4 regions of the Pantoea sp. F_5 genome follow, and region 3 is predicted to be linked to each of the others. Evidence: predicted binding sites of a transcription regulator. Region 3 holds the regulator's gene; each other region holds the start of a gene.

Region 1 (2,204 bases), on a different contig from region 3:
TCACTATCTGGCGCGCATGGAGACGCTGCGTCTCGATGGCTTTCTGCTGCGTCCTCTGTTAAGCCTGTTTTCAGCGATGGTATTGTGCGGGCTGCTGATTCTTTTCAGTTTTTCCGTGCCTGGGGTGTTTGAAGTGGGGGTACTGTATGCCTTTATTACTTACCTGGGTCGCCTGAATGAGCCGCTGATTGAACTGACTACGCAGCAGTCGATGTTGCAGCAGGCGGTGGTTTCCGGTGAGCGCATCTTTGAGCTGATGGATGCCGCCCAGCAGCAGTATGGTGCCGATCAGCAGCCACTGGCTTCAGGTCGTATTGCCCTGAATAACCTCAGTTTTGCCTACCGTGAAAGCCGCGATGTGCTGAGTGATATCAATCTTGAAGTCGCACCACGTGAGTTTGTGGCGCTGGTGGGTCATACCGGCAGCGGCAAAAGTACGCTGGCTAACCTGCTCATGGGCTACTATCCGGTGACGCGCGGCGAAATCCGTATTGATGACCGCCCGATTAGCGAGTTGAGTCATGCTGTGCTGCGCCGTGGTATTGCGATGGTGCAGCAGGATCCGGTGGTGCTGGCCGATACGCTGCTGGCGAATGTGCGGCTGGGCCGCGACATCAGCGAAGAGGCCGTCTGGACAGTGCTTGAACAGGTGCAACTGGCACCGCTGGCGCATGCCCTGCCGGAGGGGATTCATACCCGGCTGGGCGAACAGGGCAATAACTTGTCAGTCGGTCAAAAGCAGCTGCTGGCGCTGGCCCGGGTACTGGTTGATCTGCCGCAGATCCTGATCCTCGACGAGGCTACAGCTAACATCGACTCCGGCACCGAGCAGGCGATTCAGCAGACGCTTGCGACACTACGGCAACACAGCACGCTGGTGGTGATCGCTCACCGCCTTTCAACGATTATCGATGCGGATAAGATTCTGGTGCTGCATCGCGGTCGTGTGGTTGAGCAGGGCACCCATCAGCAACTGCTGGCGCTGCAGGGACGCTACTGGCAGATGTATCAGCTGCAGCAGGCAGGGGATGATCTGGCGTCGGGCGTACCTGTAACATCTGAAAGCTGACTTGCACCTTTTTTGCGCAGATTTATCGGAGTAATCTGTATAAATGCACTCCTTTGACGCCCTAAGCACCAAAGGAGTGCAGCCTCAGGCTGCAATCCCTGTCACATACCCTTTCTGTTTTGAATCTTCTTTAAATTATCCCTTGCTCCATCTCGTCTGACTCACTGATTAAGGTCAGATTTACACTCTGGCACAGGCTTTGCTTATATCCCTGCGTGTTCGTAAACGTTACCTATTACTCGCTGGAGGGGATCCAATGAAGCTGGTTACCGTCGTAATTAAGCCATTCAAACTGGAGGATGTTCGTGAAGCTTTATCCTCTATCGGCATTCAGGGACTGACCGTCTCCGAAGTGAAAGGTTTTGGTCGTCAGAAAGGCCATGCAGAGCTCTATCGTGGCGCAGAGTACAGCGTGAACTTCCTGCCGAAGGTCAAAATTGATATCGCGATTGCCGACGATCAGTTAGACGAAGTGGTGGATGTTATCAGTAAAGCGGCCTACACCGGCAAAATTGGCGACGGTAAAATTTTCGTGGCGGAACTGCAGCGCGTCATCCGTATTCGTACCGGCGAGACCGACGAAGCCGCTCTGTAATTAAGACTCAGTACTGTGATGGGATGGAATAAAAATGAATAAAATTTTCACTAAGCTGGGCCTCACCAGCCTGGCACTGTTACCCTCACTCGCAATGGCTGCGCCTGCCGTTGCGGACAAGGCTGATAACGCATTTATGATGATTTGCACCGCGCTGGTGCTGTTTATGTCAATTCCAGGTATTGCGCTGTTTTACGGTGGCCTGATTCGTGGCAAAAACGTTTTGTCGATGCTGACGCAGGTTGCTGTCACCTTCTCGCTGGTCTGCGTGCTGTGGGTGGTCTACGGCTACTCCCTGGCCTTCAGTGAAGGCAATGCCTTCTTTGGCGGTTTTGGCTGGGCCATGCTGAAAAACATTCAGCTCACCGCCGTTATGGGCAGTTTCTATCAGTATATCCACGTAGCATTCCAGGCCTCGTTTGCCTGCATCACTGTGGGCCTGATTGTCGGTGCCATTGCAGAGCGTATCCGTTTCTCTGCTGTACTGATCTTCGTCGGTGTCTGGCTGACGCTGGCTTACCTGCCTATCGCGCATATGGT
Region 2 (2,204 bases), on a different contig from region 3:
ATGACGTGGTGCCAGGCCGTCGTTGACAAACGTAGGGCAGGTGGACAACGCCAGCGTGTTTTGCGCGATGTAATTCTGCGGACGCGCCAGCAACAGGTCACGGAAGTGGGCAAGCTCAGCTTTGCTCGCGGCGGGGCCAATCAACATGCCGTAACCCCCAGCGCCGTGAACTTCCTTCACCACCATTTTTTCGAGGTTTGCCAGCACATACGACAGCTCATTTTTATGCCTGCACTGCCAGGTTGGGACGTTGTTGAGAATCGGTTCTTCCTGCAGATAAAAGCGCACCATATCCGGTACGTAGGGGTAGATAGATTTGTCATCAGCCACACCCGTGCCGATGGCATTGGCCAGGACAACATTGCCAGCCCGATAAACTGACAGCAGTCCGGGTACGCCGAGCATGGAGTCCGGGCGGAACGCCAGCGGATCGAGGAAGGCGTCGTCAACCCGACGATAGATCACATGCACTCTGCATGGCCCGGCGGTCGTGCGCATAAACAGCATGCCATCCTTCACGAACAGATCGGCGCTTTCAACCAGCTCAACGCCCATTTGCTGGGCCGGGAAGCTGTGTTCGAAGTAAGCACTGTTAAAGCGGCCTGGGGTCAATACCACCACGGTGGGATCGTTGACGGGGGAGCTTTCGCGCAGCGTTTGCAGCAGATGTGACGGATAGCGTTCTACGGGCGCAATGCGTTGCTGGGCAAACAGTTCCGGATAGAGCCGCATCATCATCTTACGGTTCTCCAGCATATAGGAGACGCCGGAGGGGGTACGCAGGTTATCTTCCAGGACGTAATATTCGCCATCACTGTTGCGCACCATATCCACGCCGATAATGTGTGCGTAGATGTTACGGTGGAGATCAACACCCTGCATACAGGGCTGATACTGTTCGTTAGCCAGAACCTGTTCTGCCGGAATGACGCCCGCTTTCAGAATGTGTTGTTCGTGGTAGATATCGTAGAGAAAGGCATTGAGCGCCTGCACACGCTGACGGATACCAGCATCAAGCATGGCCCACTCGGCGGCCGGAATAATACGTGGCACGCTGTCGAACGGGATCAACCGTTCAGCACCATTATCGTCATCGTAGACATTGAACGTTATCCCTACCCGGTGAAACAGGAGGGCGGCTTCTTCCCGCTTGCGCTGTACCGCCTGGTGATCGGCCTGCTGCAGCCATTGCCAGTAGGCGGCGTAGTGGTCACGGTGTTCGCCTTCAGCCAGAAGCATCTCATCAAAAAAGGGTGAAGCGGAGAGATTGATATTCAGCATCGTCACCTCGCAGACGTTAAAGGCTGTGAATCTATCCAAGCATAAAGTGTGCCAGCCTCAGAAGAAGCGGAACGGTACAAAGCCGAGATAGTGCAAGGGTTAAAGCACTTTTTTGGTGCAGGCGCAGAGCAGCAATGTCTTACTATGGCGCTTAGTGTGGCGTGGTGAACAACAAAATGGTCATGGCTCAGGCGTCTTCAGCTCATGAAGCTGTCGCTTAGACGGTAACGGTAATATGGGGGATTTTATTGATCTGCCGGGGGCGCTCGGGCAGGTGAATCTGGAAAAAGTTATTGCCGCGCAGCCGGATGTCTATCTGGTCGCGGTGGCACCAGACCGCCAAAAGCGGGCGCTCCACTACCCGCCGGTTTAGTGCCGGGCACGCAGACTACTGCAGAACAGGTGAGTGCCAGCCTGAAGCTGCTGCTGTCGCGTAAAGGCATCAGCACGCTGAAAGCGGTTGAAGCCGGTCGCAGTTTTGGCATCTGGTACCATTCCTCCTGTAACGTGCTGGCCGTGCAGTTCTTCGCCAGGGTGTTTTATCCGCAGAAGTTTGCCGCTCCCGATGCGTAGCAAACGCAATGCTATAAACCGTTCCTCGCCGTCGAATCGACCGGCACTTACTGGACCGGGTAAAAAGTACTTTGCCCCGACTGCCGGGGCGTTTTACATCACGGAGAGAAGGGAATGAAGATCAGCGGGTGGTCACTGTCTCCGCTATCGAACAGAGTTTTAACGATGCGCCCGGAGTTCTGACAGGCGAAGTATTTTCAATGGCAATACACGTAGTCGGGGGACGCTGTTTTAAGCGCTTTATTCACTTCCTGGTAATCAGCGTGAAAGAGTATTTTGTGCCTGCATAAACCGCGCACGCCAGGGCTTGAGAACCCACAACGCCAGGCCAGCGGTGATGAAGTCGAAGG
Region 3 (2,204 bases):
GCGTGCGCGCCGTGGCATCGGCTATCTGCCGCAGGAAGCATCGATTTTCCGTCGCCTCAGCGTTTACGATAACCTGATGGCAGTATTACAGATTCGTGATGACCTGACCGAAGAGCAACGCCAGGATCGCGCCCGAGAGTTGATGGAAGAGTTTCACATCGAGCACCTGCGCGACAGCATGGGCCAGGCGCTGTCGGGTGGTGAACGACGTCGTGTTGAGATTGCCCGCGCACTGGCTGCCAATCCAAAGTTTATTCTGCTGGATGAGCCTTTTGCCGGTGTTGACCCTATCTCTGTTATCGACATCAAGAAGATCATTGAGCATCTGCGTGACAGCGGCCTCGGCGTGCTGATCACCGACCATAACGTGCGCGAAACGTTAGCGGTCTGTGAGCGGGCCTATATCGTCAGCCAGGGCCACCTGATTGCGCATGGCACACCCAATGAAATTCTTGCGGATGAGCAGGTTAAGCGGGTTTATTTGGGTGAAGAGTTCAGACTCTGATAAGGTGTCGTTAATACCGATGTTTACCTGGGAACTACCATCCTGTCTATGAAGCAAGGTTTACAACTCAGGTTCAGCCAACAGCTGGCAATGACTCCACAATTGCAGCAGGCGATTCGCCTGCTGCAACTCTCCACGCTTGAACTCCAGCAGGAGTTACAGCTGGCGCTGGAAAGTAATCCACTGCTTGAGCAGACCGATCTGCATGACGAAATTGACTCCCGGGAATCGTCGGAAGCCGAAGCGCTGGATACTCGTGAAGCGCTTGAGCAGAAAGAGATGCCTGATGAGCTGCCGCTGGATGCCACCTGGGATGAAATCTACACCGCTGGCACCCCTTCCGGCACCGGTACCGATTATCAGGATGATGAGTTGCCGGTCTATCAGGGCGAAACCACGCAGTCACTGCAGGATTACCTGATGTGGCAGGTCGAATTGACGCCTTTCAGCGATACCGACCGCGCGATTGCAACCTCTATCGTCGATGCTATCGATGACACCGGATATCTCACCGTCTCGCTTGAGGAGATCCTCGACAGCATCGGCAACGATGAGCTTGAAGCGGATGAGGTTGAGGCGGTGCTGAAACGCATCCAGCGCTTTGACCCGATTGGTGTGGGCGCACGCGATTTGCGTGACTGTCTGCTGGTTCAGCTTTCCCAGTATGCACCAGAGACACCGATGCTGGCTGAAGCGCGCCTGATTGTCAGCGAACATCTCGATCTACTGGCCAATCACGACTTCCGCAGCCTGATGCGCGTCACGCGCCTCAAAGAAGAGGTGCTGAAAGAGGCGATGCTGCTGATTCAGTCGCTGGACCCGCGTCCGGGTCAGTCGATCAACACCGGCGAGCCGGAATATGTTATCCCCGACGTGCTGGTGCGTAAGGTTGGCAACCGCTGGACGGTTGAACTCAATGCCGACAGCGTGCCGCGTCTGAAGATTAACCAGCACTACGCGGCAATGGGCGGTGCAACGCGCAATGACAGCGACAGCCAGTTCATTCGCAGTAATCTGCAGGAAGCGCGCTGGCTGATTAAGAGTCTGGAAAGTCGTAATGATACGCTGCTGAAAGTCACGCGCTGTATCGTTGAGCAGCAGCAGGCGTTCTTCGAGCAGGGTGAAGAATTTATGCGTCCGATGGTGCTGGCCGATATCGCCCAGGCCGTTGAGATGCACGAATCAACCATTTCCCGTGTGACCACGCAGAAGTATCTGCACAGCCCGCGTGGCATTTTTGAACTGAAGTACTTTTTCTCCAGTCACGTTAATACGGAAGGTGGCGGCGAAGCCTCCTCTACCGCGATCCGTGCTCTGGTGAAGAAATTAATTTCGGCGGAAAATCCAGCCAAACCCTTGAGCGACAGTAAACTGACCTCCATGTTATCCGATCAGGGGATCATGGTGGCACGGCGTACCGTCGCCAAATATCGTGAGTCTTTATCCATCCCGCCATCGAACCAGCGTAAACAGCTGGTTTGACAGAAATGAGAAGGAAGACCTATGCAGCTGAACCTGACCGGGCAACATGTTGAAATCACGCCACCTTTGCGTGAATTCGTCAGCGGTAAATTTGCCAAACTGGAACACTATTTTGAACATATCAATCAGGTCTATATTGTCCTGAAGGTTGAGAAAGTCACACAGGTGGCTGACGCAACACTCCACGTGAACGGTGGCGAGCTGCACGCCACGTCCG
Region 4 (2,204 bases), on a different contig from region 3:
TACAGAGCTGCCAGCGTGCGAGCGCAATCACCGTCTGCGCCTGCGGCTCACACAGCGCCAGCAGCGGGATACCGGCAGCCTGCAGCTGCTGCATCAGCGGGCGGATGATGCGGGGACGACGGCGAAACGCCATCACGATCACCATGTCGTCCGGCGTAATATCCACCAGCTCCTCAGCCAGCGTCTGGCCCGGCTGCGGGAGGATATGCACCTGCGAACGCGCCTGCACCAGCTGCTGTCGCAGATGCAGCGCCACCGGATAGGCGTTGCGCATGCCGATGATAAAGACACGTTTAGCCTGCGCCAGCTGCTGAATCACCTCGTTAAAGTGCCGCGCATCCAGGCTGTTTACCCACTGCGTCAGGTTTGCCATCTCCTGCTTGTAGTGGCGCGCCAGCAGCGTGTTGCCCTGCACCGCATCCCGGTTATCGGTCAGCGGCATACCGCTCTGGCGCAGGATGCGAAGCTCATCACGCATATCCTTGTACTTCTCATAGCCGAGACGCTTGAACAGTCGACTGACCGTGGCTTTCGACACGCCACTAAGACGCGCCAGTTCGGCGCTGTTGTAACTTATCAGGTCATCGAAATGGTCAAACACGAAGTCGGCGATGCGCTGCTCCTGTGGAGAGAGCTGGGGATAGTGACTTCTGAGTCGTTCATCAAGCTGTTTCATAGGGCGTCCTGTAACTTTTGTTTCAGCAGAAGCTAGCACAATTTACGCCAGGTTAACCGACGCATTGTCAGCTGAGCATGAAAACTGGAACAGCTCTTGCTTTGTTATGGGTTCTGTCACCCAAAGAACGAGAAAAAGATGATTCAAAGCAATATGGCCCCGCAGGGGATGGCGGTGACGCCACACCATCTGGCGAGTGAAAGTGCGCTCGCGGTGCTACGTGATGGCGGTAATGCCATTGAAGCGATGGTGGCCGCGGCCGCGACTATCGCTGTGGTCTATCCGCACATGAACGGGCTGGGCGGCGATGGCTTCTGGCTGATTCTGCCGCCCGGCGGCGACCCTGTTGCTATCGACGCCAGCGGTGCCGCCGGTTCCCTGGCTCACCGCGATTTTTACGCCGATCACCCGACAATCCCACATCGCGGGCCGAAAGCGGCGCTGACCGTGGCCGGTACGGTCAGCGGCTGGCAGGAGGCGCTGACGCTCTCTGCAGAGATGGGCACCCCGCCGCTGCCGCTGGCCCGTCTGCTGCGGGATGCGATTCGCTACGCCGCCGACGGGATTCCGGTAACCGCCTCACAGACCGCCGCGACCACGAACTTCCTGAGTGAGCTGCAGCATCAGCCCGGCTTTCGTGCCCATTTTATGCCCGACGGCGATGTGCCGCAGCCGGGCAGCCGTTTTACCCAGCCCGCGCTGGCGAACACCCTGAGCCAGCTCACCGAAGCGGGACTCGACAGCTTTTATCGCGGCCCGCTGGCTCACCATATGGCCGACGAGATGGCGACGCTGGGCATGCCGGTGACGCTGGCCGATCTGCAACAGCATCGCGCACGACGCACGACACCCTTGCATCTCGCCCACAGCGAAGGCGACATCTGGAATATCGCTCCGCCGACGCAGGGGATGGTGTCGCTGGCAATCCTCGGCATCACCGATCGGCTGGAGATGACGGAGGCTGACGACGCGCAGACGGTGCACCGCATCGTGGAAGCCACCAAAAAAGCCTTTGCGCTGCGCGACAAACACATCACCGATCCGCGTCACGTTACCGAAGATGTGCAGGCGCTGCTGGATAGCGATCATCTTGATACGCTCGCCAGCCAGATCGCCGATGGCGAGGCCGCCGCCTGGGGCAACGGACGCGGACCGGGCGATACAGTCTGGATGGGCGTGATGGACAGCAGCGGCCTGGCTGTTTCCTTTATTCAGAGCATTTACCACGAGTTTGGCAGCGGTGTGGTGCTGCCCGGCACGGGCATCACCTGGCAGAACCGGGGCGCTGCGTTCAGCCTCGACCCTGACCATCTGCTGGCGCTCGCGCCCGGTAAGCAGCCGTTTCATACCCTCAATCCTGCCGCCGCGCGGCTGAAAGATGGCCGGACAATGGTGTATGGCGCGATGGGCGGAGATGGGCAGCCGCAGACCCAGGCGGCAATTTTCACCCGCCATGTGATTCAGGGCCTGCCGTTACAGCAGGCGGTCAGTGCGCCGCGCTGGCTGCTGGGCCGGACCTGGGGGCAAT

The links. The regulator sigma-54, encoded in region 3, starts transcription at its own class of promoters, with help from an activator protein. The targets are predictions, from matches to a motif close to GTTGGCACANNTTTCGCTNT.
Region 1: glnK (P-II family nitrogen regulator) is a predicted target of sigma-54. The motif match lies at 1,256-1,275, and genes of this name have one in related genera.
Region 2: F3I44_RS21530 (circularly permuted type 2 ATP-grasp protein) is a predicted target of sigma-54. The motif match lies at 1,318-1,337, and genes of this name have one in related genera.
Region 4: F3I44_RS16000 (gamma-glutamyltransferase family protein) is a predicted target of sigma-54. The motif match lies at 760-779, and genes of this name have one in related genera.

Annotation. Positions count from the first base shown of each region.
Region 1 covers NZ_VWUO01000011.1:967-3,170, reverse strand. The annotation lists gene F3I44_RS15295 (SmdB family multidrug efflux ABC transporter permease/ATP-binding protein) at 1-1,069, shown strand, start outside; gene glnK (P-II family nitrogen regulator) at 1,326-1,664, shown strand; gene amtB (ammonium transporter AmtB) at 1,699-2,204, shown strand, end outside.
Region 2 covers NZ_VWUO01000024.1:16,661-18,864, reverse strand. The annotation lists gene F3I44_RS21530 (circularly permuted type 2 ATP-grasp protein) at 1-1,281, opposite strand, end outside; gene F3I44_RS23820 (hypothetical protein) at 1,517-1,654, shown strand; gene F3I44_RS23815 (hypothetical protein) at 1,684-1,854, shown strand; gene oxlT (oxalate/formate MFS antiporter) at 2,113-2,204, opposite strand, start outside.
Region 3 covers NZ_VWUO01000008.1:51,529-53,732, forward strand. The annotation lists gene lptB (LPS export ABC transporter ATP-binding protein) at 1-505, shown strand, start outside; gene rpoN (RNA polymerase factor sigma-54) at 554-1,987, shown strand; gene hpf (ribosome hibernation promoting factor) at 2,009-2,204, shown strand, end outside.
Region 4 covers NZ_VWUO01000011.1:150,216-152,419, forward strand. The annotation lists gene hpxU (MurR/RpiR family transcriptional regulator HpxU) at 1-676, opposite strand, end outside; gene F3I44_RS16000 (gamma-glutamyltransferase family protein) at 815-2,204, shown strand, end outside.